DNA from 3 places in the Rhodovulum sulfidophilum DSM 1374 genome. Region 1 is predicted to be linked to each of the others. Evidence: riboswitches for the same ligand, from Rfam matches in the RefSeq annotation. Region 1 holds a riboswitch; each other region holds the start of a gene.
The links. A riboswitch is a leader RNA that binds a small molecule or an ion and turns the genes downstream of it on or off. The one in region 1 is predicted to bind cobalamin.
Positions count from the first base shown of each region.

Region 1 (9,357 bases):
AATCACGGCTTCACCGTCGACAGCCAGACCCTGCCCGAGGGCGTCAAGGAAACCCATGTCTCGCTGTTCGACGGGTCGAATTGCGGCATCCGCATGACCGACCGCCCGGTCTTCTCGGTGCAATATCACCCCGAGGCGAGCCCGGGCCCGCAAGACAGCTATTACCTGTTCGAACGCTTCGCGGCCGCCATGGCCGACCGCAAGCAGGCCTGAACTGACGGGCGGGGGCTCCGGCCCCCCTGCCCTGCCCATTCCCGGGCCTCAGTCTTCCAGAAGCTCCAGCACCCGTTCGGGCGGGCGGCCCAGAACGGCACGGCCATCGGCCATCGCCAGCGGCCGCTCGATCAGCTTCGGATGCGCGGCCATGGCCGCGATCAGCACCTCGTCGGGCGCATCCCTGGCAAGCTCCAGCTCGGAGAATAGCGGCTCGCCGGTCCGCATCATGCCGATGGCGGGTCCGCCCAGCATGTCGAGAACCTCGCGCAGCTCCTTCTCGTTCGGCGGCACCTCGAGATAGCGCCGCACCTGGGGCTCGACGCCCCGCTCCTGCAGAAGCGCCAGAGCCGCGCGCGATTTCGAGCAGCGCGGATTGTGCCAGATCGCGATCGCCGTCATTCCCAGCCCCTCATTCCCAGTCCTTTCGTCCCGTGCCCACGGCCTCGGAGACATGGGCGAACCCGTCCCGCGCCAGCAGCCGGTCGAGCCCCTCGACGATGTCGCCCACGAGGCTCATGCCGCCATAGACCAGCGCGGTATAAAGCTGCAGCGCCGAGGCGCCCGCGCGGATCTTGGCATAGGCCTCCTCGGCCGAACCGACGCCGCCCACCCCGATCAGCGGCAATTGCCCGCCGGTCGCGGCCGACAGCCGGGCCAGAACCCGGGTCGAGCGCGCGAAGAGCGGCGCGCCAGACAGCCCGCCCGCCTGCCCGGCCCCGGCGCTTTTCAGCCCGGTCCGCGCCAGCGTGGTATTGGTGGCGACGATGCCCGAGACCCCGGCCTCCAGCGCCACGGCGGCAATGTCGTCGATCTCGGCATCGGTCAGATCCGGCGCGATCTTGAGGAAAACCGGAACGGGGCGGGAAAGTTCCGCCCGCGCCGCCATCACCCCCGCCAGCAGCGCCGCCAGCGCCTCGTGGCCCTGCAGATCGCGCAGCTTCTCGGTATTGGGCGACGAGACATTGACCGTGGCGAAATCGACATGCGCACCGCAGGCCCGCAGCACCGTGGCGAAATCGGCCGCCCGGTCGGGGCTGTCCTTGTTGGCGCCGAGGTTCAGCCCCACCGGCACGCCTGCGGGCCGCGCCGCCAGCCGGGCGCGGACCGCCTCCATGCCGTCATTGTTGAAGCCGAAGCGGTTGATCGCGGCCCGGTCCTCGATCAGCCGGAACAGCCGCGGCCGCGGATTGCCGGGCTGCGGCCGGGGCGTCGCGGCGCCGACCTCGAGAAAGCCGAAGCCCGCCCGCATCAGCGGTCCCAGCGCCACCGCGTTCTTGTCGTAACCTGCCGCCAGCCCCACCGGGTTGGGCAGCGAAAGCCCGGCCAGATCGGTGGCCAGCCGCGAGCTGGTGAGTTGCCCCGGCAGCGGCACGAGCCCGCGCCGCAGCGCCGTCAGCGACAGCGCATGGGCGCGTTCCGGCTCGATCCGGTGAAACACCGCCAGCCCCACCCGTTCAAGCGGCGTCATATCACCCCCTCGGGAAAGATATGCCCGGTCGCGCCCAGCGGCAGCGACTTGTCCCAGACCAGATCGGCAAGTCGGAGCTCACGGTAAAGATGCGGGAACAGGGCGCCGCCGCGCGAGGGTTCCCATTTCAGGTCGGGCCCCAGCCTGTCGGCCTCGACCGCGACCAGAACCAGGTCGCTTTCGCCCGCAAAGTGCTTCTCGGCGGTGCCGGCCACCTGCCCGGCGGTCGAGAGATGGATGAAGCCATCGGCCAGATCGACCGGCGCGCCGCGACTGGCGCCCCGCTCGCGGAGCGCATCCCATTCGGCGCGTCGGAAAATCTTGTAGATCAGCATGCGCCCGACATGCCCCCTGCCGCGCCCCGGGTCAAGCGCGGGGGGCTTTGACAGCCCGTCCGAACCGCGCCAATCTGGCCCGCGTCAACCATATGGAGCCCCGGACCGATGACCATGCGCATCCTCTTCCCGGCAGCGGCGCTGGCGCTGCTGGCCGGTACGGCGCAGGCCGATTTCGCGCTGACCCTGCTGCACACCAATGATGTGCATGCCCGGCTGGAACCGATCTCGAAATACGATTCGGACTGCCCCGAGGAAGACAACCTGGCCGGCGCCTGTTTCGGCGGCACGGCACGGCTCGCGACCGCCATCGCCGCCGCCCGGGCCGAGGGCGGGCCGATGCTGCTGCTGGATGCGGGCGACCAGTTCCAGGGCACGCTGTTCTACAGCTATTACAAGGGCAAGGCCGTGGCCGAGATGGTCAACCGGCTGGGCTATGACGCGATGGCCGTCGGCAATCACGAATTCGACGACGGTCCCGAGGGGCTGGCCGATTTCGCCGCCCGGGTGACGATGCCGCTCTTGATGGCCAATGCCGATCTGTCGGCCGAACCGCTGCTGAGGGACGCGATCCTCAAATCGACGGTGATCGAGGTGGCGGGCGAGAGGATCGGCGTGATCGGCCTCACCCCGCAGGGCAATCCTGACCTCGCGAGCCCCGGCCCCGATATCGTCTTCACCGATCCGGTCGGGGCGGCGCAGGCCGAGGCCGACCGCCTCACCGCCGAGGGCATCGACAAGATCGTCCTGCTCAGCCATTCGGGCCATGAGACCGACAAGCGGATCGCGGCCGAAACCACCGGCATCGACGTGATCGTCGGCGGCCACAGCCATACCCTGCTGTCGAATACCGATGCGGCGGCGGCTGGCCCCTACCCGACCATGCTGGGCCGGACCGCCATCGTGCAGGCCTATGCCTATGGCCGGTATCTCGGCCGGGTCGATCTGGTTTTCGACGATGCGGGCGGGCTGGTCTCGGCCGGGGGCGACCCGATCCTGCTCGACGCCTCGGTCGCCGAGGATGCGGAGATCAAGGCCCGCATCGCGGAGCTTGCCAAGCCGCTGGAAGAGATCCGCCAGAACGTGGTGGCCGAGACGACGGCCCCGATCGACGGCGATCGCGGCTCCTGCCGCGCGGGCGAATGCGCGATGGGCAATCTGGTGGCCGAGGCGATGCTCGACCGGGTGCGCAGCCAGGGCATCCAGGTCGCGATCCAGAATGGCGGCGGCCTGCGGGCCTCGATCGACGAGGGGCCGGTGACGATGGGCGAGGTGCTGACGGTTCTGCCGTTCCGGAACACGCTGTCGACCTTCCATGTCAGCGGCGCGACGCTGCGCGCGGCGCTCGAGCACGGGCTGGGTCTGGCCGAAGAGGGCGCGGGCCGCTTCCCGCAGGTCGCGGGGCTGCGGTTCATCTGGGCCCCCGGCGCCGAGCCCGGCCAGCGGCTGCGCAAGGTCGAGGTGAAGGAGGGCACCGACTGGGAGCCCCTCGATCCCGACAAGAGCTATGGACTCGTATCGAACAACTATGTCCGGAACGGGGGCGACGGCTACACCATGTTTCTCGACGCCCGCGAGGTCTATGATTTCGGCCCCGACCTTGCCGATGTCACGGCCGAGTACCTGGCCCGGAACACGCCCTATGCACCGGAGACCGACGGCCGCATCGCCGCCGAGTGATCCCCCGGGGCCTTCCCCCCGGGGGCCGGGGGTACCCCTGGCGATCTTCCGGGTTGAACTTGCCGCCCGTGACGGGTTCAACGGGCCGAGCCCGCCCGCCGGAGAGCCGCGATGCCCGACCCCCGCCCTGTTCCGCCCGTTCCGGGCCCGTCCGCCCTGCCCGGGGCGACCGGGGTTCTGGTCGCGGGCGCGGGCTTTGCCGGGCTGACCGCGGCCATCGAGGCGCGGCTTTGCGGGGCCGAGGTGACGCTGATCGACCCGGCCCCGATGCCTCTTTGGGGCGGAAACACGCGCCATTCGCGCAACATCCGCCTCGCCCATGACAGCGAGACCCGCTGGCAGCGCGGCAGCTATCCCGCGGCCGAGTTCACGGCCGATATACAAAAGCTCGTGCCCTCCGATACCGGGCTTGCGGGCGTTCTGGCACGGGGCTCGGCGGATCTCGGGCCCTGGCTGGCGGCAAGGGGCGTCGCCTTCGAGCCCTGGGACGAGGGCAACCTGCCCTTCTCGCGCCGCACCGCCTTCTTTCGCGGCGGCGGTCAGGCGCTGAGCCATGCCTTGCTGCGCGCGGCCGGGCAGCTGGGCGTCCGGATCGCAAGCGGCCGGATCGAGGCGCTGCCGCCCGACTGGGCCGAGGACCGGCCGCTTTGCCTGACCGTGCAGACAGCGGACGGGCAGCACAGCCTTCAGGCAGAGGCGCTGGTGCTGGCCACGGGCGGCTATGGCGCGAACCCGGACGAGATGATCCGCCATCTCGGCCCGGGCGCGGCCGCCTTCGCCAATCGCGGCACGCCGCATCAGGACGGCGCGCCGCTGCTGTGGCTGATGGCGCATGGCGCGGCCACGGTCGGGCGTCCGGGCGACGGCCATCTGGTCGCCGTCGATGCGCGCGCGGCCGCAAGCGATGCCGGCATCGTCAGCCGCGCCGACGGGATGCAGTTCGGCCTCGTCGTCGATGCCGCGGGGCACCGGTTCCGCGACGAGGGGGCGGATGTCGGATCGGCCCGCTATTCGGTCTGGGGCCGGGCGCTGGCAGAGCGCGCCGATCCGTGCGCCTGGCTGATCCTCGATGCCGGGGGCGCGGCCCGGCTGCCGCCGCTGCTTTACCCGCCGCTCACCGCCGAAAACCCGGCCGATCTTGCGAGGCTTTGCGACATCGAGCCCGGGGGGCTTGCCGCGACACTGGAGGCCCTCGCCGCGCATCTGGACCGCGGCACCCCGTTTGAGCCGCCCAGAAGCCGCCCCGAGGGCGTGCCCTTCGCCCCGCCGCTCCGGCCGCCCCTCGCCGCGATTCCGCTGCGGCCGGGGCTTACCTTCACCCGCCACGGGGTCGCGGTCGACGCAACCGCCCGGATAAGGCTTGCCGAGGGCGGAAGTGCGCATCGGGTCTTTGCCGCGGGCGCCTCGATGGCGGGCGCGCTGCTGGGCCAGGGCTACCTTTCGGGAAGTGCGCTGGCCATCGGCGGCGTCTTCGGCCGGATCGCCGGGGCGGGTGCCGCCAGCCTCGCAGATCATGGCGTCGGCCAGGCAGGCCCCGCCACCGACAAACTGCGTCAGGCCTCCGCGGTTCCGGCCCTCCAGCCCGCACCGCCACAACCTGCCGCCCCCGCCTCCGAGCCCGAGCCCGAGCCCTGGGACGAAGCCGCCCGCGCGCTGAACATCTGCAATACCTGCGGCTTCTGTACCGGGCTCTGCGCGGTCTTTCCGGCGGCCCGGTTGCGCCCGGCGCTGGGGGCGGGCGATCTGCGCCACCTGGCCCATCTCTGCCATGACTGCCGCTCCTGCCATTACGACTGCCAATATGCCCCGCCCCATGCGCTGGCGGTGAACCTGCCCGCCGCGCTGGCCGAGGCGCGGGCGGCCGATTACGCCGCCCGCCTGCCCGCGCGGCTGCCGCAGGCGGTCTTCCTGCTCTGCCTTCTCGGCCTGCCGCTCATGGCCCTTCTGGCGATCCCGCCCGAGAGGCTCTTTGCCGCCGGAGCCGCGCCGGGCGCCTTTTACGAGGTGATCCCGCATGCCCTCATGGCGGGCGGCGCGGGCCTGGCTTTCGGCGGCGCGGCGCTGGTGCTGGCGATCCGGCTCTGGCGGTTCTGGCGCCAGACCGCAGGCCCTGCCGCGCAGCCGGGCATCCGCCCTTTGGCCCGCGGGCTCGGCGCGGCGCTGCGGCTTACCAATCTCGGCGGGGCTCGCGGCTGCGACGGGCCGCGGGGCCCGACCGGCCCGGCGCGGCGGATCTTCCATCACCTGCTGGCGGGCGGGTTCGTGCTGACCGGGCTGGCGACGCTGGCCGGGGCCGTGCTTCACGCCGGGGGCGAGATCGCGCCCTATCCGCTGGCCTCGGCCCCGGTCGCGCTTGGCACGCTGGGCGGCATCGCGATGCTGGCGGGGCTTGCGGGCCTCTCGCATCGGCGCAAGCGGGCCGACCGCCGCCCCGCCTCGGCCCGGATGGAGGCCGCCGACCGGGACCTGAGGCGGGCGCTGGGCATTGTCGCGGGCTCGGGGCTGGCACTGCTGGCCCTGCGCGACGGCCCGGCGATGGGGCTGATGCTGGCGCTGCATCTGGGCGCGGTGCTGGGGCTCGCGCTGGCGCTGCCCTTCGGCAAGCTCTCGCACGGGGCCTATCGCAGCCTCGCGCTGATCCGCCATGCCGCCGAGCGCGCGGCCCGGCCAGGGGCCCGCAAATGAGCCCCGCCGCAGAGCCCCCCGCCGGGGCCTTCGCCCGCGCATCGCGCTTGACAAGCGCGCGGCATGAAGGGCATGAACCGCCGCGCTGGTGCCCGTCAGTTGACGGGTGAAAAGGGAATGCGCCAGAGGCATCCGGCCTTCAAGCGCAGCCGCCCCCGCGACCGTGACCGGAGAGGCCGCCCGCTGCCACTGCCCATTCGGGCCGGGAAGGCAGGGCCGCCGCCGAAGGCCCCCCGCCTTCGAGATCCGCAAGCCGGGAGACCTGCCAGCCCGAACGACGTGAACCGGACGGGGTGTTCCGGTGTCGGGTCCGGCTTCGGCTCTGCCCGCCCCCGCCCTTGTCCCCCGACCCCGTGGGGCCCGACGATGAGTGTTTCCGTTTCCTGCCGCCGCCTCCTTTGCCGCCGGGGCCGCCCGGCATGAGCGCGCCCGAGCCCGCCGCGGTCGAGCTTCTGGTCTGCACGACCTGCAAGCGCCGCCAGCCCGCCGACCCCGATGCCCCCCGCCCCGGAAGCCTGCTTCACGACGCCGTCCGGACCCATGGCCTGCCCGAGGGCGTGCGCCTCGTCCCCGTCGAATGCCTCTCGGCCTGTTCCTCGGGCTGCACCGTGGCGCTGAGGGGGCCCGGCCGCTGGACCTATGTCTATGGCAATCTCGACGAGACGACCGGCGCGTCCATCATCGCCGAGGGCGCCCGCGCCTATCGCGACGCGCCGGACGGGCTTGTGCCCTGGCGCCAGCGCCCCGAGCATTTCCGCAAGAACTGTATCGCCCGTATCCCGCCCATGGAGGCCCTTAAATGACCGATCTCGCCAAGCTTCCCGTCACCGTCGTCACCGGCTTTCTCGGCTCGGGCAAGACCACGCTGATCCGCCATCTGATGCAGAATGCGGGCGGCCGCCGCCTGGCCGTCCTGGTCAATGAATTCGGCGATGTCGGCGTCGATGGCGAGATCCTGAAGGGCTGCGCCTTGCCCGACTGCCCGGCCGAGAACGTGGTGGAACTGGCCAATGGCTGCATCTGCTGCACCGTGGCCGACGAGTTCATCCCGACCATGGAGGCGCTCTTGCAACTCGAGCCGCGCCCCGACCATATCCTGATCGAGACCTCGGGGCTGGCGCTGCCGAAACCTCTGCTGAAGGCCTTCGAATGGCCCGCGATCCGCTCGCGCATCACCGTCGACGGGGTGATCGCGGTCGCCGATGCCGAGGCCGTGGCCGCGGGCCGCTTCGCGCCGAATGTCGCCGCCGTCGATGCCCAGCGCGCGGCCGATGACAGCCTCGATCACGAGACCCCGCTGTCGGAGGTCTTCGAGGACCAGATCGCCTGCGCCGATATCGTGCTCCTGACCAAGCCCGATCTGGCCGGGCCCGAAGGCGTGGCCGCCGCCCGTGCCGCGGTCGAGGCCGAGGCGCCGCGCAAGCTGCCCGTGGTCGAGGTGACCGAGGGCGCGGTCGATCCGCGGGTGATCCTGGGGCTTGGCGCGGCCGCCGAAGACGATCTCGACGCCCGGCCCAGCCATCACGACAACGGCGCCGAGCATGACCATGACGAATTCGAAAGCGTGGTGATCGAGCTGCCCGAACAGGACGCGCCCGAGGCGCTGGCCGCCCGGATCGAAGCGCTGGCGCGCAGCCAGAACATCCTGCGGGTGAAGGGCCATGTCGCGGTCGCGGGCAAGCCGATGCGTCTGCTGGTGCAGGCGGTGGGCGCGCGGGTGCGGCATCAGTTCGACCGGCCCTGGGCCCCGGACGAGACCCGCTCCACCCGGCTTGTGGTGATCGCCGAGCATGACGATATCGACGAGGGCGCGATCCGTGCGGCCCTGAGCGCCTGAGGCCCCGCAGATGCATGTCGTCTTCCGCGAAAGCCACGGGCTCGAGGAAACCGCCGTTCCGACGGATCTGGGTCAGGACCCGGCCGATCTGGCGGTGCTGTCCTTTTCCGACAGCGATCTCGGGGCCTTCGCGGCGGGCTGGCATCGGGGCGGCGGCTCCGAGGGCCGGATGCCGACGCTGCGGCTTGCCAATCTGGCGGCGCTGCTCCATCCGCTCTCGGTCGATACCTATGCCGAACGCACGCTGTCGGGCGCGAAGGGCATCCTGATCCGGCTGATCGGCGGGCGCGCCTATTGGGAGTACGGACTGACCCAGATCGAGGCGCTGGCCCGCGCGCACGGCATCGCGCTGGCCGTCCTGCCCGCCGACGGCCGCCCCGATCCCCGGCTCGACGCCGCCTCGACCCTGCCGGTCTCGACGCTCAGGCGCCTGTCCGAGCTCTGCGACGAGGGCGGCGCGGTCGCGGCCCAGGCAGCGCTTGCGCAGCTTGCGCTGGCCGCCGGGCTTTACGCGGCCCCGGTGATCGGCACCAAGACCGTGCCCGAAATGGGCGCCTGGAGCCCCGAGGGCGGCGCCGTGCCCGCGCCCGACCTGTCGCCGGTGGATGCCCCCCGGATCGTCCTGACCTTCTACCGGGCCTATGTCACCGCCGCCGATCTCGGGCCCATCGAGGCGCTTTTCAAAGCGTTCCGGGCCCGCGGCTGCGCTGTCACCGGGCTGTTCGTGCCCTCGCTGAAGGCGCCCGAGGCGGCGCGCTGGCTGGCCGGGCAGATCGCGGCCCTCGCCCCCGCCGCCATCGTCAACGCCACCGCCTTTTCCGGCAAGGGCGAGGATGGCACATCGCCGCTCGATGCCGCCGAGGCGCCGGTCTTCCAGGTGGCGCTGTCCTCGGCCCCCGAAACCGCCTGGGCCGAGGCCGAGCGCGGGCTCTCGCCGGCCGATCTTGCCATGCATGTGGTCCTGCCCGAGGTCGATGGCCGGATCTTCGCCGGCGTCGCCTCGTTCAAGGAGGCGGGCGCGCGCGACCCCGGCCTGCAATTCGCCCGTATCGCCCACCGGCCCCATCCCGCGCGGATCGCGGCCATCGCCGATCGGGTGATGGCCTGGCTGGGCCTCGCCCGGACGCCGCTGGCCG
Region 1 covers NZ_CP015418.1:2,112,688-2,122,044, reverse strand. The annotation lists gene carA (glutamine-hydrolyzing carbamoyl-phosphate synthase small subunit) at 1-213, shown strand, start outside; gene arsC (arsenate reductase (glutaredoxin)) at 262-615, opposite strand; gene A6W98_RS10040 (quinone-dependent dihydroorotate dehydrogenase) at 626-1,684, opposite strand; gene A6W98_RS10035 (DUF952 domain-containing protein) at 1,681-2,019, opposite strand; gene A6W98_RS10030 (bifunctional metallophosphatase/5'-nucleotidase) at 2,128-3,699, shown strand; gene tcuA (FAD-dependent tricarballylate dehydrogenase TcuA) at 3,811-6,384, shown strand; cobalamin riboswitch at 6,454-6,668, shown strand; gene A6W98_RS10020 (DUF1636 family protein) at 6,804-7,187, shown strand; gene cobW (cobalamin biosynthesis protein CobW) at 7,184-8,221, shown strand; gene cobN (cobaltochelatase subunit CobN) at 8,232-9,357, shown strand, end outside.

Region 2 (9,357 bases), 1.3 Mb from region 1:
ATCCTGCGCGCGGGCTTCGATGCCGTGCCCAAGGGCCAGATCGAGGCCGCCCGCGCCATCGGCCTGCCCGGGCGCACCATCGTCTGGCGCATCATGCTGCCGGTGATGATGGTCTCGGCCCTGCCCGCGCTGGTGAATTTCGCGATCATCCTGACCAAGGAAACCGTCATCCTGTCGATGATCACCGTGCCCGAGATCATGTTCCAGACCCAGACCATGATGAGCGAGACCTTCGCCTTCGTGCTGCCGATCCTGATCCTCGCGCTGTTCTTCTGGGGCTTCGTCGAGGTGATCTCGCGGTTCGGCCGCCGCCTCGAACGCCGCTTCACCCACTATCTTCTCGAAGAAAGCTGACCGATGTCCCTCGAGCCCACCGCCACCACTCCCGCCTCGGCGCATCTGCGCGCGGTCAACAAGTTCTACGGCGACTTCCAGGCGCTGAAGGACATCACGCTCGACATCCCGCCCGGCAAGGTGACCTGCCTGATCGGGCCGTCCGGATCCGGCAAGTCGACGCTGCTGCGCTGCATCAACTTCCTCGAGGAATATGACAGCGGCGAGGTGCGCATCGACGACCGGCTGATCGGCTACGAGACCCCGGGCGGGCGGCGGATGTCGGGGCGGCGCCTGCGCGAGATGCGGCGCGATATCGGCATGGTGTTCCAGCAGTTCAACCTCTGGCCGCACATGACCGCGCTGCAGAACGTGGCCGAGGGGCTGGAACGGGTGCGCGGGCTGAAACATGCCGAGGCGACAGAATGCGCGCGCGAGGCGCTGGCCAAGGTCGGGCTCGCCGACAAGGAGGCCAACCATCCCAGCCGTCTGTCGGGCGGCCAGCAGCAGCGCGTGGCCATCGCCCGCGCCATCGCCATGCAGCCCCGGATCATGCTGTTCGACGAGCCGACCAGCGCGCTCGACCCAGAACTTGTGGGCGAGGTTCTGGCGGTGATGAAGCAGCTTGCCGCCGAGGGCATGACCATGGTCGTCGTCACCCACGAGATGGGCTTTGCCGCCCATGTCGCCGACCGGGTGGTGTTCATGGAGCGCGGCGAGCTGGTCGCCGCGGGCGCCCCGCGCGAGATCTTCCAGAACCCGACCGATCAGCGGCTGGCAAGCTTCCTGCAGGGCTATCGCGAACGCAACTCGCTCGACTTCTAGCCCCGCGCCGTCACCGCCCTTCGACCGCCTCCAGGATCGCCGGGACGACACCCGGCGCCAGCGGCAGCGCGGGGTCGGTATAGGTGGCATAGGGCCGGCCCGGCAGGTCGGCCTTCAGCATATGGGTCACGCCGGGCAGGTCGGCCCGCCTCGCCTGCGGCATCGCCGCCGCCAACAGCCCGGCATCCTCTGGCTGCACCTGCATGTCGGCCCCGCCCTGCAGGATCAGCACAGGCCCGTGCCAGCCCGCGGCCACCGCCGCCGGATCATAGGCGAAAAGATCGGCCATGTAGTCCTGCAGCCCGGCCCCGAACAGCGGCCGGAGCGGCGGCGGCAAGGTCTCGGGATCGCGGCGGCCGCCCGCCTCCAGCGTCGCGACCATGGCCTCGATCTCGGGCATCAGCGGCGCGTTGCCCGGCAGCGCCCGCATCTGCTCGACCAACAGCTGCCCGACCGGGCGGCCGGGCGTGGCCATCAGGATCAGCCCGCACAGCGCCTCGGGCGGCTCCTCGGCCGCCACCAGCGCGACCAGCCCGCCCTCGGAATGGCCCGCGATCCAGACGCAGGGCGCAAGCCCGGCGGCGCGCGCCACCCAGCGGCGCAGATCCCCGGCATAGGCGGCAATGGTCACGTCATTCGGGTCGGCGATGGCGCCCGCGCTGCCGCCGAAGCCGCGCTTGTCGATCCGGAGCGAGGCGATGCCCGCCGTCTGCAGGGCCTCGGCCAGAAGCCGGTAGCTGTCCGAGTGCAGCCCCAGCGCCGGTGCGTTGCCGTCGCGATCGACCGGCCCCGAGCCCGGCACGATCACCACCGCCGCACGCGCCCCCGGCGCCGCCAGGGCCTCAGCCTCGAGCGGGCCCGCGGGGCCCTCGATCTGCACCGGCCCGGCCAGGGCGACGGTGGGGCAGAAAAGCGAAAGAAGCGCGAAAAGGCGCATGACATGTCTCCTTTGGATCCGGGTCCCGACTTGATCCGGGCCCCGGCAGGCGCGCGCCAGCCTAGCCCTGTGGTTGACCGAATGCACGGGGCCGCGACAACCCGGCGGGCGGGATGCGGCGCCGCGCGGTGGAGGCGCCCGCCCAGCCAACCCGGCCTTTTCAGGTCCCGTGCTGCCCCCTTCGGAAGGCCAGCCGCATCTGCTTTTCGGTTTCGATCAGCGCGAAGAAGACCGCGCCGATACCCACGATCAAAAGCCCGTCCTCCAGCGGAACCGGCCTTGTGCCGAAGACCGGTTGCAGCAGCGGCAGATAGGTCACCGCGACTTGCGCCCCCGTCACCGTCAGCACGCAGGCCCAGACGATCCGCGTGCCGCGCAACCCCGTCCAGGTCAGCGAGGTGCCATGGATGTTGCGGATGAAGAAGAGATGGAAGATCTCGAGCACGACCAGCGTGTTCATCGCCATGGTCTGGGCCAGCGCCGGATCATGGCCGCGCTCGGTCGCATAGGCAAAGATACCGAAAACCGCCAGCACGAAAAGCCCCGAGACCAGCACGATATGCCAGATCAGCCCGCCAGTCAGAAGCGGCTCGGTCCGGGCCCGGGGCGGGCGGCGCATGGTGCCGGGCTCGGATGGCTCGAAGGCCAGCGCAAGGCCAAGGGTCACTGCGGTGATGAGGTTGACCCAGAGGATCTGTACCGCCGTGATCGGCAGCATCATGCCCGCGAACAGCGCCACGACGATGGTCAGGGCCTCGCCCGCATTGGTGGGCAGGGTCCAGCTGATCACCTTCTTGATGTTGTCATAGACCGTGCGGCCCTCGCGCACCGCCGCCGCGATCGAGGCGAAATTGTCGTCGGCCAGAACCAGCTCGGCCGCCTCGCGGGCGGCGGCGCTGCCCTTCAGGCCCATGGCGATGCCCGCATCCGCGCGCTTGAGCGCGGGCGCGTCATTCACCCCGTCGCCGGTCATCGCCACGGTCAGCCCCCGCGCCTGCAGCGCCGTCACCAGCCGCAGCTTGTGCGCCGGAGAGGTGCGGGCGAAAATGTCGGTACCGGTCGCCGCGGCAGCCAGTTCGGCATCGTCCAGCGCCTCGACATCGGCGCCGGTCAGCACCCGGTCGGTGTTCTTCAGCCCGATCTCGGCGGCGATGGCACGGGCTGTCGCGGCATGGTCGCCGGTGATCATCTTGACCCGGATCCCCGCCGAATGGCAGTCGGCCACGGCCGCGATGGCCTCGGGCCGCGGCGGGTCGATCAGGCCCACCAGGCCGATCAGGCTGAGCCGCCCCGCGAGATCGTCGTGCGAGAGCCCCTCCTGCCCGGCAGGCATGGCCCGGCGCGCCAGCGCCAGCACCCGCAGCCCGTCGGCGGCCAGCTCCTCGACCTTGCGATGCCAGTGCGCGGGGACGATGGGGACGGTGCCGCCGCCCGGCGCGATCCGGTCGGCGCAAAGCGCCAGCACCGCCTCGGGCGCGCCCTTGACCAACAGCTCGGCCCCGCCCTCCGGGGCGTCGACCAGCACCGCCATGTAGCGATGGGCCGCATCGAAGGGTATGGCGTCGCGGCGGGCTCGGTCGCGGGCGCCCTGCCCGATCTTGCCCGCAAGCGCCAGCAGCGCGCCCTCCATCGGGTCGCCCTCGACCCGCCAGACGCCGCCCTCCTCATGCAGGACCGCGTCATTGCAAAGCGCGGCCGCCCTTGCCAGCGCGGCCAGCAGTTCGGGATCGGTCGCGGCCCCGCTCCCGGCCTCGCTCCCGGGCCCGGGCGCGACATCGACCGGGCACACCTCCCCCTCGGGCGCGTAGCCCTCGCCTGCGACGGCAAGCTCGGCCTCGCCCAGCGCCAGCCGCGCCGCCATCATCTCGTTCCGGGTCAGCGTGCCGGTCTTGTCCGAGCAGATCACCGAGACCGAGCCCAGCGTCTCGATCGCGGGCAGCCGGCGGACGATGGCATTGCGCCGCGCCATCGCCTGGACCCCCACCGCCAGCGTGATCGTCAGGACCGCCGGAAGGCCCTCGGGGATGGCCGCGACCGACAGGCCGACCACCGCCATGAACAGTTCGCCAAAGGACATGTGGCCGACATAGAAGCCGTAGGCCAGCAGGCTGCCCGCCACCAGCAGGATGAAGACCGTCAGCCAGCGCGCGAACAGATCCATCTGCCGGACCAGGGGCGTCGTCAGCGTCTCGACCGAGGCCAGCATGCCGCTGATCCGCCCGATCTGGGTGGCGGGCCCGGTCGCCACCACGACGCCGCGCCCGGTGCCTGCCGCCGCCAGCGTGCCGCTGAACAGCATCGGCAGACGCTCGGCCAGCGCCGCCTCGGGCGCCACGGCGGCCACCGCCTTCTCGACCGGGACGGATTCGCCCGTCAGGATCGCCTCTTCGACCCGCAGCCCGCGCGCCTCGATCAGCCGGAGATCGGCCGGAACCCGGTCGCCCGCCTCGATCAGCACCACATCGCCCGGCACCAGATCGGCCGCCTCGACCGTCACCCGGCGCCCGCCCCGCAGCACCGCCGAGCGCGGCGCCAGCATGTCGCGGATCGCGGCCATCGCCTGCTCGGCCCGACCCTCCTGCACGAAGCCGATCACCGCATTTACCAGGACCACCGCCAGGATCACCCCGGTATCGACCCAGTGCTGCAGCGCGGCCGTCACCCCGGCGGCGACGATCAGCACATAGATCAGCACGTTGTGGAACTGCGCGAGGAAGCGCAGGACCGCGTTCCGGCCGGGCGGCTCGGGCAGCCGGTTGGGGCCGTGGAGGGCCAGCCTCTCGGCAGCCTCGGCAGGCGCAAGCCCGCCCGGCCCGGCCGACAGCTCGGCCAGGGTCTCCTCGGCGGTCAGGGCGTGGAAGGGTCGGTCGGAACGGTCTGGCATGGGGGTCTCCCTTGTCGATCCGGTCGGGCAGCCGCCCTCTGCGGCCGCGATACGGTCTGCCGCCCCCCGCAGGGGACGGCTGCGGCTCAGGCGGGCTGCGGCGCCTCGCTGCCGATCCCGGGGATCGCGGTGCGCTCGGTCTCGGGCGCGCCGGTCAGAAGCTCGACGGCACGGTCGGCCGCGTCCTGGAACGGCTCGAGCACCAGATCGGCGCCCGCGCCCAGCAGATCCTGCGTATCGGCCGCATTATGCGAGGCCACCGCGATGCGGCCGCGAAAGCCCGCGCCGCGCGCAAGCTGGATCAGGGTGCGGCGGGTATCTTCCTGGGTCAGGCCCCCGGGCAGGATCGGCACGCTGGAGACCATCCAGGCGGCCTCGGCCAGCGGCAGTTCGGCCAGGAATTCCGGATCGCTGGCATCGCCATAGCAGGCCTCGATGCCCAGCGTCCGGGCCCGGCGCACGGCCTGCGGGTTGAAATCGACGCCCAGCACGTCGATGCCGCGCTTTTGCAGCCGCATCCCGATGGCGGTGCCGAACCGGCCGAGCCCGAAGATCAGGACCCCGGCCCGCGCCGCGCCGGCCGCGGCCCCGGCCTCGGGCTCGCGCGGGGTGCCGCGGCGCTCGAAGATGCCGAGCACCGGCTCGCAGAGATCGTACAGCCGGTGCGAATAGGTGATCATGTAGGTCGAGGCGGCGATGGTCACGAGCCCGACCATGGTGACAAGCCCCAGCGCCTCGGGCGCGACATGGCCGAGCGAGACCCCCATGGCGACGAAGATCAACGAGAATTCGCTGATCTGGGCCACCGTCAGCCCGGCGAGAAAGCCGGTGCGCTTGCGGTAGCCCATCGCCCCCATGATCGCCAGCACGATCAGCGGATTGCCGATCAGAACGAAAAGCGAGAACAGGATCGCCCCGGGCACATGCGCCCCCAGCAGCGACAGGTCGAGCGCGGCCCCCAGCGCGATGAAGAAGAACAAAAGAAGGAAATCGCGCAGCGGCGCCAGCCGGGCGGCGATGGTCTCGCGATAGGGGGTCGAGGCCAGCGCCACCCCGGCCAGCAGCCCGCCGACCTCCATGCCGAGCCCGACGAAATCGGCAAGCGCGGCGAAGATCGCGGCCAGGGCGATGGCGAAGATCACCAGAAGCTCGGGCGCGCGGGCCAGCCGCTCGGACAGCGGATCGGCGACATGGCGCACGAACAGGACCACCGCGCCGACCATGGCCAGCCCGAAGCCCAGAACCGACAGCACATTGCCCGTGCCATCGCCGCCGCCCTCGCCCGAGCCGATCCCGATCGCCGAGAGCACGATCATCGCCAGCACCACCACCAGATCCTGCACGATCAGGAAGCCAAGCGCGATCTGGCCATGCAGCGCGTCGATCTCGCGCTTGTCCGAGAGCAGCTTGACGATGATGATGGTCGAGGAAAAGGTCAGCGCCACCGCGACGTAAAGGCTGGTGACATGGCCGAGCCCCAGCCCAAGCCCGATCAGGTAGCCGAAGACCGAGGTGAAGGCGACCTGCCCCAGCCCGGTCAGAAGCGACACCGCCCCGAGCGACCGGATCAGCTTGACGTCAAGCTTGATGCCCACGAGGAACAGCAGCACCGCGATCCCGAGCTGCGACAAAAGGTCTATCTGGTCCGACGAGCGCACGATGTCGAGCGCCGAGGGCCCGGCGACCAGCCCGACCGCGATGAAGCTCACGATCAGCGGCTGGCGCAGCAGGAGGCCGACAAAGCCGAGGACGGCCGCCAGCACCAGAAGGGTCGCGACCTCGCCGAAGGGCGAATGCAGCAGCGCCTCCATCAGTGTGCCCTCCGCTGGAAAGGTGCCCGATCGGGCCCCGCGAGGACGAAGGCGACGGGAAGGAAAATGTCGGCGGGCGGGGGCGGCTGCGGCAAGAGGGTCATGGGCGGGCCCTTGTCTTTCAAAATGATCCGGGCTCACATAAGTACTTCTTCGAAAAGGTAAACGACCCTGGCCGGAATTGACGCAGTGCCGCTTGCGGCCGCGGCCGGGTGATCCGCGCAGGACAGGCGCGCCGGGCAGTGGGCTGGGGAGGGAGGCTGGCGATGAAGACCATATTGGTGGGCACCGATTTCTCCGAACGCTCGGACCGCGCCCTGCGCCGCGCCACGCTTCTGGCGCGCCAGACCGGTGCCGCGCTGAAGCTTGTGCATGTGGTCGATGACGACCTGCCGGTCAGGATCGTCGAGGCCGAGCGCGAGGCCGCGACCGGGCTTCTGCAACAACAGGCGGAGACGCTGCGCGCGCATGACGGGCTCGACTGCAGCGCCCATGTCGTGCTGGCCGATCCCTTTGCCGGGCTGATCGAGGCCGTGCCCCAGCTTGGCGCCGATCTGCTGGTGATCGGGCCGCACCGGCGCCAGCTTCTGCGCGATGTCTTCGTCGGCACCACCGCCGAGCGCACGATCCGCGCCGCCGCCTGCCCGGTGCTGATGGCCAATGCGCCGCCCGTCGGCCCCTATCGCCACGCGCTCTTGGCGACCGACCTGTCCCCGGGCTCGCGGGGCGCGTTGCGGCGCTTTGGCGGGCTCGGCTTCGGCCACCGGCTGCGCGGCTCGGTGCTGCATGTCTTCGACGCGACCGAAGCGGCCATGATGCGGATCCACGCCACCCGCGAGGACGACCGGGAGGCGCATCTGCGCGAGGCGGGGGCCGAGGCCGCACGCGCCTTAAGCGCGTTCCTGCGCGACCTGCCGCAGGGTCCGATGGTCGAACTGGTGCGCCACCGCAACGGCAGCGCGGCCTCCGAGATCCTCGCCGCCGCGGCCGAGACCGAGGCCGATCTGATCGTGGTCGGCACCCAGAGCCGCGGCGCGTTCGAAACCATGGTTCTGGGCAGCGTCGCCCGTCAGGTTCTGCGCAGCTCCACGGCCGACGTGCTGGCGGTTCCGCCCGGCGCGGCCTGAAGCCCCGTCCTCTCAGTCCCCGCCGTCCCCTGCCGCGTCCGCCTCGCGGCGACGCCGGTGGATCTCCTCGGCATCGTTGGGCTTCGGCGGGCGCGGGCGGCGGACCGGCGGGTCGGTCTGCGGCTTGCCCGACCAGGGCTGCGGATATTCCAGCCAGCGCTGGATGAAGTTCCAGGATTGCAGATAGCCGTCATGCGGCAGGGTGCAGGCCGAACAGTCCTTGCGGGTCAGCCCGTTGGCATCGGTATAGGTCTGGTAGGGCCCGGGGCATTCATAGGCGATCAGCGGACAGTAGCAGAACAGGCAGTTGAATTCGCGCGCCACGCCCTTGTGACAGGGCAGGAACGGGCAGGCGCTGTTGGTGAAGCCCTTGAAGGCCTCGTTGTCGGTCAGGTCCTTGGGTTGCATGGCGCAACTCCTTCCGGTCGGCGGCCGCGGCCGGGCCAGCCCCGGGCCGGTCAGCGGCAGGATGAAGGCCGGGCCCGCCCCCGAAGCGAAGGCGGATCGCGGCCGCTTGCCCCGGCAATGGCGCCCGGCCCGGGCGACCGGGCACGCCATCCGGGCGGGCGGTTCGGCGCGCTGGCAGGTCTCCTGGCTTGCGGGTCTCGGCCGGTCCGCCCGCCTTCCCGGCCCGGGCGATGCCGGTTCCGGTGGCGGTTCGGGGCGGGGGCTCGCCGCTGACAGTTGCGGGGGCAGCGCCGGAATTGCACCGGCTTCCCTTTTCACTCCCTTGCGGAAGCACCAGAACGCCCACCATCAATGGGGGCCGGGCCCGCCGCTGTCAATCCGCAGGGCCCTTGCCAGCGCCCCCGGCCCGGCGCTATTGCGTGACGATGAGCTGCTTGCCGACAGAAGCCAGATGACGGCGCGCGCGGAGTTCACGCTTGGCCGCGAGACCGTGCCCCCCGGCAGCCGCCGCACGGTGGACCTGCCGGTCTCGGTCCTGTCCGACCACACCCCGGTCACGCTTTCGGCCCATGTCGTTCATGGCCGCCGCCCCGGCCCCGCGATGTTCGTGACCGCGGGCGTCCATGGCGACGAGGTGATCGGGGTCGAGATCGTGCGCCGGCTCCTGAGCCTGCCGGTGCTCGGCGCGCTGCGCGGCACGCTGATCGCGATCCCCATCGTCAACGCCTTCGGCTTTCTCAACCTGTCGCGCTACCTGCCCGACCGGCGCGACCTGAACCGCTGCTTTCCCGGATCGTCGGGCGGCTCGATGGCCGCGCGGCTTGCGCATCTGCTGGTCGAGGAGGTGGTCGGCCGCTGCCAGATCGGCATCGACCTGCATTCGGCGGCGGTCCATCGCACCAACCTGCCGCAGGTCCGCGTGGTGCCGGACGATCCCGAGCTGGCCCGGCTGGCCCGGGTCTTCGCCGCCCCGGTGGTGCTGAGCTCCGAGGCGCGGCAGGGCTCGCTGCGCGAGACCGCGGCGCGAATGGG
Region 2 covers NZ_CP015418.1:3,414,807-3,424,163, forward strand. The annotation lists gene A6W98_RS16000 (amino acid ABC transporter permease) at 1-354, shown strand, start outside; gene A6W98_RS16005 (amino acid ABC transporter ATP-binding protein) at 358-1,158, shown strand; gene A6W98_RS16010 (alpha/beta hydrolase) at 1,169-2,095, opposite strand; gene A6W98_RS16015 (HAD-IC family P-type ATPase) at 2,256-4,979, opposite strand; gene A6W98_RS16020 (cation:proton antiporter) at 5,066-6,790, opposite strand; gene A6W98_RS16025 (universal stress protein) at 7,057-7,917, shown strand; gene A6W98_RS16030 (cysteine-rich small domain-containing protein) at 7,930-8,325, opposite strand; cobalamin riboswitch at 8,482-8,678, opposite strand; gene A6W98_RS16035 (succinylglutamate desuccinylase/aspartoacylase family protein) at 8,777-9,357, shown strand, end outside.
Region 2: linked by a shared signal. The riboswitch ahead of A6W98_RS16030 (cysteine-rich small domain-containing protein) and the one ahead of A6W98_RS10020 (DUF1636 family protein) in region 1 are both predicted to bind cobalamin.

Region 3 (9,357 bases), 1.1 Mb from region 1:
GGATCCACGGCTATATCGTGGGACGGCAGGGGGCCTTCCTGCCCCGATAGCCCGGTCCCGACCCCGAATTTTCGTCGAAAATTCGCGCGGGCTGCGGGCCTGCGCCTTCCGCGGCCGCCGATTTCGGCAAGGGGTTGACCTTCCAGCGACTGGAGGCCCTATCTCGGGAGGGCGTTCGCCGTGAAGGAGGCTGCCATGACCGCTATGACCACAACCAGACTGAAGCTCGAGGGGCTGCATTGCGCGGGCTGCGTGCGGCGGGTCGAGCGCGCCCTGACCGAGCTGCCCGATGTCGGTGCCGCCCGGGTCAATCTTGCCACCGGGTCCGCCGAGATCGAGCATTCGGGCCCGGTCGCGCCGCTGATCGGGGCCGTCGAGGGCGTGGGCTTCGGCGTCGGGCAGACCGAGATCGCGCTTGCGGTCGAGGGCGCCAGTTGCGCCTCCTGCACCGGTCGGATCGAGCGGACGCTGATGGCCCAGCCCGGCGTGCTTTCGGCGTCGATGAACCTTGCAAGCGGCCAGGCCCGCGTCACCCTGGCCGAAGGGCTGGACGATGCCGCCGCACTTGCCCGCGCGGTCACCGAGGCGGGCTATCCCGCGACCCCGCTGCGCGCCGAGGCCCGGCCCGAGCCCGGCGCGGCCCAGGCCGCCGAGGCCCGCGCACTTGCCCGTCGCGCCTGGACCGCGGGGCTTCTGGCGCTGCCGGTCGTGCTTCTGGAAATGGGCGGGCATGTGGCGCCCGGTGCCCGCGAGGCGCTTGCCGGGATCGTCTCGGAGACCGGTCTGCGCATCGTCTCCTTCCTGCTGACCACCGCGATCCTCGCCGGTCCCGGCCGCGCCTTCTTCGTCAAGGGGGTGCCGCTGCTGCTGAAGGGCGCGCCGGACATGAACGCGCTGGTCGCGCTCGGCACCGCTGCTGCCTGGGGCTATTCGACCCTTGCGACCTTCGCCCCCGGCCTGCTGCCCGAGGGGACGGCGCATGTCTATTTCGAGGCCGCCGCGGTCATCGTCACCCTGATCCTGGTCGGCCGCAGCCTCGAGGCCCGCGCCCGCGGCCGCACCGGCGAGGCGATCCGGCATCTTCTGGGCCTGCAACCGCGCAGCGCCCGGGTGGTGACGGAAACCGGCCTCGAAGATCGGCCCGTTGAGCAACTCGCGCCCGGCGATCTGATCGAGATCCGGCCCGGCGAGCGCATCCCCACCGATGGCGAGATCGTCGAGGGGCAGGGGCCGGTCGACGAATCGATGCTGACCGGCGAGCCGATGCCGGTCGACAAGGCGCCCGGCGACGCGGTCACGGGCGGCACCGTCAACGGGGCGTCCTCGCTGCGCTTCCGCGCCACCCGGGTCGGCCGCGATACCGCGCTGGCGCAGATCGTGGCGATGGTCGAGACGGCGCAGGGCGCCAAGCTGCCGGTGCAGGCGCTGGCCGACCGGATCACCGGCATTTTCGTGCCCGCCGTGCTGGCCGCCGCCGCGCTGACGGTTGCGATCTGGCTGGTCTTCGGCCCCGATCCGGCGCTGGGCCTCGCGCTGGTCGCGGGCGTCTCGGTGCTGATCGTCGCCTGTCCCTGCGCCATGGGGCTGGCCACGCCGACCTCGGTGATGGTGGGCACGGGCCGCGCCGCCGAGATGGGGGTGCTGTTCCGCAAGGGCGACGCGCTGCAAGGCCTGTCGGCTGTGGCGACGGTTGCCTTCGACAAGACCGGCACCCTGACCGAGGGCCATCCGGAACTGACCGGGATCCGGCTTGCCGACGGCTTTGAGAAAGGCGATGTCCTGGCCGCCGCCGCCGCGCTCGAGGCCCGCTCGGAACATCCGCTCGCGCAGGCGATCCTGGCCGCCGCGCCCGATCATCCCGAGGCCGAGGGGGTCGAGGCCTTGCCCGGTTATGGCGTCAGGGGGCGGGTCGGCGGCCGTGACGTCCTGGTGGGCGCCGAACGGCTGATGGTGCGCGAGGGCATCGCGCCGGGCCCGCTCGAGGCCCAAGCCGCGACGCTGGCCGCGACCGGCGCGACCCCGGTCTTCGTGGCCATCGACGGAGCGATGGCCGGGGTGCTGGCCCTGGCCGACCCGATCAAGCCCGGGGCCCGGGACGCCATCGCCGGGCTGCACCGGATGGGTGTGGCGACCGCGCTGATCACCGGCGATACCGAGCCGACCGCGCGCGCCGTCGCGGCCGAGCTTGGCATCGACCATGTCGTGGCGGGCGTCCTGCCCGGCGGCAAGGTCGAGGCGCTGGAGGGGCTTCGCGCCGACGGCCCTGTCGCCTTCGTCGGCGACGGGCTGAACGACGCGCCGGCGCTGGCCGCGGCCGATGTGGGGCTCGCCATCGGCACCGGCACCGATGTCGCCATCGAGGCGGGCGACGTGGTGCTGATGTCGGGCGATCCGCAAGGCGTCGTCAATGCGCTCCATGTCAGCCGCCGGACCCTGGCCAATATCCGTCAGAACCTGTTCTGGGCCTTCGCCTATAACGTCGCGCTCATTCCGGTCGCGGCAGGCGTGCTCTACCCGCTGAACGGCCTCTTGCTGTCGCCGATGCTGGCGGCGGGGGCGATGGCCTGTTCAAGCCTCTTCGTGCTGTCGAATGCCCTTCGGCTGCGCGGGCTCGGCCCGCTGGAGGCCCGCTCATGAATATCGGCGACATCTCGAAAGCCACCGGGCTGCCGGCCAAGACCATCCGCTATTACGAGGAAATCGGTCTGATCCGCCCCGCCCGGGGCGCCAATGGCTACCGGCATTTCTCGGAGACCGACCGGCACAACCTGACCTTTCTGGGCCGGGCCCGGTCGCTGGGCTTTTCGATCGAGGAATGCCGGGCGCTTCTGGCGCTTTACACCGACAAGGACCGCGCCAGCGCCAATGTGAAACAGATCGCCCGCGTCCATCTGGCGCAGATCGACGCCAAGATCGCCGAATTGCAGGCGATGCGCGCCACCCTGGCCGAGCTGGTTTCGGCCTGCGCGGGCGATCAGCGCCCCGATTGCCCGATCCTGAAGGGGCTGGCCGGGGAAGGCTGAGCCGCCCGCAAAGGGCTTTGACAATGCGCCCCGATCGGCTAGGCAGGGGCCACTTCGGTTCCGGCCCGCAAGGCCGGAGAAAAGGGAACGCGGTGCGCCTTGCCCCTCGGGGCGCGGCAATTCCGCGGCTGCCCCCGCAACTGTAGGCGGAGAGCGCGGCTGACAGATGCCACTGGGCCAAGGGCCCGGGAAGGCCAGCCAAGCGACGACCCGCAAGCCAGGAGACCTGCCGGAGCGACGATCACCCTTTCCGGGCGCGGGGCGCGCCCCGGAGCGGCCAGCCCGCAGCGGTGAGACAGATCACCGTCCGGGGGGCTGGCCCGACCGCCGATGCGCCCCGGACCGCCCGCAAGGGCAGGGAAGGCAGGGCGATGGACGATCCGAACGAAACAGGGGCCGAAGACAGGACCGGGCCGCGCGGCCGGGACGCGCGCATGAGGGGGCAGGGGCTCTTCTGGGCGTTGGCGCTGCTGGTGGCGGCGCTGTTCCTGTTGTCCTTGCTGATCGGGCCTGCCGGGCTTTCGGTCCGCGAGAGCTTCTCGGCGCTCCTGGCCGGGCGCGGCGAGGCGGCGGTGCTGGTCATGCGCGAGATCCGGTTGCCGCGGGCGATCCTTGCCGTGCTGGTGGGGGCGAGCCTCGGGCTGTCGGGCGCCGCGTTGCAGGGCTACATGCGCAACCCGCTGGCCGAGCCGGGCCTGATCGGGGTGTCCTCGAGCGCGGCGCTGGGCGCGGTGCTGGCGCTTCAGACCGGGCTGGCCTCGGCGCATGTTCTGGCGCTGCCTGCATCGGCACTGACGGGCGCGCTGATCGCGGTCTCGCTTCTGCTGCTCTTGGCCGGGCCGCGCGGCGGCGCCTTCACGCTGATCCTTGCGGGCATCGCGCTCTCGGCGCTGGCGGGCGCGCTGACCCAGCTGGTCCTGAACCTTTCGCCCAACCCCTATGCCACGGCCGATATCGTGTTCTGGCTGATGGGCTCGCTGGCCGACCGGTCCTTCACCCATGTCTGGCTGGCCCTGCCGCTGACGGTGCTGGGCTGGATGCTGCTGGCCGGGCTCGGCCGCGGGCTCGACGCGCTGACGCTGGGCGAGGATGCGGCCGCGGCGCTGGGCATCCGGCTGGGGCGGCTGCGGCTTGCGCTTGTCATTGGCGTCGCCGCCTCGGTCGGGGCGGGGGTGGCGGTGGCGGGCGCCATCGGCTTTGTCGGGCTGATCGTGCCGCATCTCCTGCGCCCGCTGGTCGGCGCCCGGCCTGCGCGGCTGTTGCCGGCCTCGGCGCTGGGGGGCGCGGCACTTCTGCTGGCCGCCGATATCGGCGTGCGGCTGGTGCTGCCCGACCGCGACCTCAAGCTGGGCGTCGTCACCGCGCTGATCGGGGCGCCGCTCTTCATCCGGCTGATCTACCGGACCCGGGCGGAGGCGGGCGCATGACCGGGCTCGAGCTTTCCCATCTGACCGTCCGGCGCGGGACCCGCCCGGTGGTCGAGGATGTCACCGCGACGCTTTCCCCCGGCGACTGCGTGGGGCTCGTCGGCCCCAATGGCGCGGGCAAGACCACCCTGATGCGCGCGGCACTCGGGCTGGTGCCGCACAGGGGCAGCTCGAGCCTCGCGCGGCTTGCCCCCTCCGAGCGCGCCCGCATCGCCGCCTGGCTGCCGCAGATGCGCGAGATCGCCTGGCCGGTCAGCGTCGAGACCCTGGTCGGGCTCGGCCGCACGCCGCATCTGGGGCCGGGCCAGGGTCCCGGGCCGCGCGACCGCGCCGCCATTGCCGGGGCGTTGGACCGGCTCGGGCTGGCCGGTTTCGCCGGACGCCGCGCGACTGAACTCTCGGGCGGCGAACAGGCACGGGTGCTGATCGCCCGGGCGCTGGCGCAGGAGGCGCCGGTCCTGATGGCCGACGAACCCATCGCCGGGCTCGACCCGGCGCATCAGTTCACCACCATGGAGCTGTTTGCGGGGCTCGCCGCCGAGGGCCGCCTCGTGATGATCTCGCTCCATGATCTGGGGCTGGCGGTCCGGTTCTGCACCCGGCTCCTGCTGATGCATCGCGGGCGTCTGGTGGCCGACGGCCCGCCCCGCGCGGTGCTGAGCGAGGCCAATCTGGCCGAGGTCTTCGGGCTGCGGGCCTATCTGGCCGACACCCCCGACGGCCCGGTCTTCCAGCCGCTCGAGGTGGTGCGATGACCCCGAATTCCTGCCCGACCGAGGAGCCTGCCGCATGATCGATCCGATCCTTTCCTTCCTTCAGACCGGCGGCGCGGCGATGTGGGCCATCGCGGCCCTGTCGGTGGTGACGCTCAGCCTCATCCTCTGGAAGCTCTGGCGCCTCGCGCTGATGGGCGCCTTTGCCGGCGCCCGGGCCGAGCGGTCGGTCGCGCTCTGGCAGGAGGGCGCGCGCGCGGCGGCGGCTGAGGCGGTCTCGGGCCGGGTCGGGCTGCGGGCGCGGCTGGTTCGCGCGGCCATCGGGGCGTTGTCGCTGGGCCTGCCCGAGGCCAAGGCCCGCGAAGAGACCACCCGTGTCGCCCGGCGGCTGCTGGTCGAGCTTCGCTCGGGGCTTCGGGCGCTGGAGCTGATCGCGGTGATCGCGCCGCTTCTGGGGCTTCTGGGCACCGTTCTGGGCATGATCGACGCCTTCCAGGCGCTGCAATCGGCGGGCGCTGCGGCCGATCCCGCCGATCTGGCGGGCGGTATCTGGGAGGCGCTTCTGACCACGGCGGCGGGCATGGCGGTGGCGATCCCGGCGGCGGTCGCGCTGAGCTGGTTCGAATCCGTTGCCGACAGCGCCCGGGCCGACATGGAGGATCTCGCGACCCGGCTGTTCCTGGCGACCGAGGCCGGGTGATGTTCAGCTTCGACACGCCCCGGCGGCCGCGCCGCCCGAGCCTCACGCCGATGATCGACGTGGTCTTCCTGTTGCTGGTCTTCTTCATGATCGCCGCGCGTTTCGGCCCCGAGGCCGGGATCGAGATCGTCGCGGCACAGGCTGGGGGCGCGGGCGACTGGCAGGGCCCGCCGCGTCTGGTCGAGGTGGGGCCCTCGGGGCTTTCGCTGAACGGGCAGGCGATGGCGCCCGACCAGATCGCGGCCGAACTGGCGCGGATCACGCCCGCGCCCGGCGATCCGGTTCTGCTCCGCGCCCGGGACGGCGCCGATCTGCAGGCGCTGGTCGATGCGATGGAGGCGCTCGGCCAGGCCGGGGTCACGGGGCTCATGCTGGTGGAGTGAGGCGATGTTCACATTCGGCGAAGACGACCGGCAAGGCACACGCGGCGAAAGCATCGTGCCGATGATCAATGTCGTCTTCCTGCTGCTGATCTTCTTTCTGATGAGCGCGCGCCTGGTGCCGCCCGCGCCCTTCGAGGCAGAGCCGCCCCGCGCGGACGGGGCCGAGCCCGCCGCGGGCGAGATGCTGCACCTGTCGGCCGCGGGCGATCTGGCCTTCGGCGCGGCGCGCGGCGAGGCGGTCTTCGCGGCGCTCGCCGCCCGTCCCGAGGCGGCCGGACCGCTGGTGATCCGGGCCGATGCCGGGGTCGAGGCGGCAGCATTGGCGCGTCTTGCCGCGCGGCTGACCGCCGAGGGACGCGGTCCGTTGCGGCTGGTGACGGTGCCACGATGAGGGGCGCGGGCGAGCTTCTGGCCTTCGTGCCGCTGGCGCTGGCGCTTCATGTCGGGGCCTTCGCGCTGGCGCGCCTGCCGCTTGGCGGCGTCGCCGGGGCTGCGGGCGGGCCGGGGGGCGATGCACTGGTGACGCTGGCGGCGGCGCCTGCCTCCTATGCCGGGCTTGCCGAGGACTGGACCGAGGCCCCGGCGATGCAGGCCGCGCCGGTGGATCTGCCCGCTCCGGAGGTCCCGCCTGAAAGCGACCCGGCCGCCATGCCCGAGCGCGCCTTGGCGCCGGTTCCGGCCCTGCCCAAGCTCGCCGCGATTCTGCCCGAGGCGGACCTTCCCGATCCGCCGGAGCGGCCCGAAAGGATCAGGGCCGCGCCCGACCCGGCTCTGGCGCTTCGGCCCGAACCCCGCCCGGATCGCCCGGCCAAAGCCGCCCGGTCAGCCCCCCCATCCGAGGCCCGCGCGGCGCAGGTGGCGCGGGGCGGCTCGGCGGCCGCCGAGGCGGGCGCGGGGGCGACGGGCGGGGCGCCGACGCTCTCGCCCGCCCGCGCCTCGGCGCTGCGGGCCGAATGGGGCGCGCGGATCCTGGCGCGTGTCGATCGCCGGCACCGCTATCCGAGGGGCACGCGGGCCAGCGGCCGGGCGCTGGTCGAACTGGTGCTGGCGCGCGACGGGCGGCTTTTATCGGTCCGGCTGGTCCGGAGCGCGGGCGATCCGAGGCTCGACGATGCCGCGCTGGCGGCGGTGCGCCGGGCCGGGCGGTTTCCGCCCGCGCCGGAGGGGCTTGGCGCGTCCCGCTACAGCTTTACCCTGCCGCTCCGCTTCGAGTGGAAGGGGTAGGCGGCACGCGGCCCAAGGCCCGGGCCGCGTTTCTTTGGGGCGCTGCGACCTGAGACCGTCGCGTCCCCGCCCGATGACGCAGGAAATACCCGCCCGGGCGACCCGGTTGCGGGGCGGGCTCAGGGCCGTGCGCCCGCTTTCGGGTGACTGGCAGGAAAGCCCGAAGACCGGTCTTTCCGGGATCGGCCCTCAGGCGGTCGCGGGGCGCCGGATCAGCGCGGCCGCGCCCCGCACCCGGTCGGAAAGATCCGCGTCCGGGGTCTCGGCCAGGACCAGCAGCCGCGCCCGCATCCGCGGGTCCCAGAACTGGTCGATATGCTCGGCGATGGCGGCTTCGGCCTCGTCCCCTGGCAGGCGGGCGAAGGCGATGGCGATCTGGTTGGCCATATAGGCAAGCTTTTCAGGGGTCATGGGGGATCTCCGCCGCGGCGATCCGCCGGGCATGGCTGTGAATGTCAAGGCTCTGGCCGCGGGCCCGGGCGACGAGGGTCAGACCTGCGGCCTCGGCCGCAGCGACGGCGCGCAGGGTGGGGGCCGAGACCGCGATCAGAGCCGGCGCGCGGGCAAGAACCGCCTTCTGCACCAGCTCGATCGAGACCCGCGAGGTCAGCAGGATCGCGCCCCCCGAGGCGTCGCGCCCCAGCCGGGCCAGCCGTCCCACCAGCTTGTCGAGCGCATTGTGCCGCCCGACATCCTCGCAAAGCGCGACCAGCCCTTCCGAGCGGGTCCAGAACCCCGCCGCATGGGCCGCGCGGGTGGCGCCGTGCAACTCCTGGCCCAGACCGAGCGCGGTCATCGCCTCGGCGATCTCGGGCGGCGTCAGGCAGGGCCCGCCCGGTGGCAGCACCGGCAGCGGCCGGGTCGCGGCCGCGAGGCTTTCGACGCCGCAAAGCCCGCAGCCGACCGGCCCCTCCATGCTGCGCCGACGCCCGGCCAGCCGCGCGCCCAGCCCGGGCGCCAGCCAGATCCGCAGCTCGATCCCCTCGTCATGATCGGCGCGCTCGATCCGCGCGATCTGGTCGGGGCGCTCGACGATGCCTTCGCTCAGCGAGAAGCCCAGCGCGAAATCGTCGAGATCGGCGGGGCTGGCCAGCATCACCGCATGGGTGGTGCCGTCATAGCAAAGCGCGACCGGGACCTCTTCGGCCAGCCGCCGGATGTCGGGCGCGGCCCCGTCGGGGCCGACGCTTTGCACCTGCGATGTCGCCCAGGGCCGCATCCGGGCTCATTCCGCCGCGGGCAGGATGCGGCGGGCGGCGCGGGCATGGGCGGCGTAATCCTCCTGCCAGTCCGAGGGCCCGTTCGACAGCGCCACCTGAACCGCCGTCACCTTGTATTCGGGGCAGTTCGTCGCCCAGTCGGAATAGTCCGAGGTCACCACATTGGCCTGGGTCTCGGGATGGTGGAAGGTGGTGTAGACGACGCCGGGGCTGACCCGGTCGGTCAGCGTGGCCCGCAGCGAGGTCTCGCCCGAGCGCGAGGCGAGGCGCACCCAGTCGCCCTCGGCGATGCCCCGGGTTTCCGCGTCATGGGGGTGGATCTCCAGCCGGTCCTCGCCATGCCAGGCGGTATTGGCGGTGCGCCGGGTCTGGGCGCCCACATTGTACTGGCTGAGGATCCGCCCCGTCGTCAGCAGGAGCGGGAAACGCGGGCCGGTGCGCTCGTCGGTCGGCACATAGTCGGTGATGACGAACAGCCCCTTGCCGCGCACGAAGCCTGCCTCGTGCATGACCGGCGTGCCCCTGGGGGCGGCCTCGTTGCAGGGCCATTGCACCGAGCCCTCGCGCTCGAGCAGATCGTAGCTGACGCCCGCGAAGCTGGGGGTGGTGGCGGCGATCTCGTCCATGATCTCGGAAGGGTGGTCATAGTCCCAGCCCGCGCCCATGG
Region 3 covers NZ_CP015418.1:3,239,307-3,248,663, reverse strand. The annotation lists gene A6W98_RS15230 (LysR family transcriptional regulator) at 1-50, shown strand, start outside; gene A6W98_RS15225 (heavy metal translocating P-type ATPase) at 196-2,637, shown strand; gene cueR (Cu(I)-responsive transcriptional regulator) at 2,634-3,023, shown strand; cobalamin riboswitch at 3,062-3,271, shown strand; gene A6W98_RS15215 (FecCD family ABC transporter permease) at 3,458-4,450, shown strand; gene A6W98_RS15210 (ABC transporter ATP-binding protein) at 4,447-5,205, shown strand; partial or broken gene A6W98_RS15205 (MotA/TolQ/ExbB proton channel family protein) at 5,258-5,863, shown strand; gene A6W98_RS15200 (ExbD/TolR family protein) at 5,863-6,246, shown strand; gene A6W98_RS15195 (ExbD/TolR family protein) at 6,251-6,637, shown strand; gene A6W98_RS15190 (TonB family protein) at 6,634-7,470, shown strand; gene A6W98_RS15185 (formate dehydrogenase subunit delta) at 7,660-7,881, opposite strand; gene fdhD (formate dehydrogenase accessory sulfurtransferase FdhD) at 7,871-8,689, opposite strand; gene fdhF (formate dehydrogenase subunit alpha) at 8,696-9,357, opposite strand, start outside.
Region 3: linked by a shared signal. The riboswitch ahead of A6W98_RS15215 (FecCD family ABC transporter permease) and the one ahead of A6W98_RS10020 (DUF1636 family protein) in region 1 are both predicted to bind cobalamin.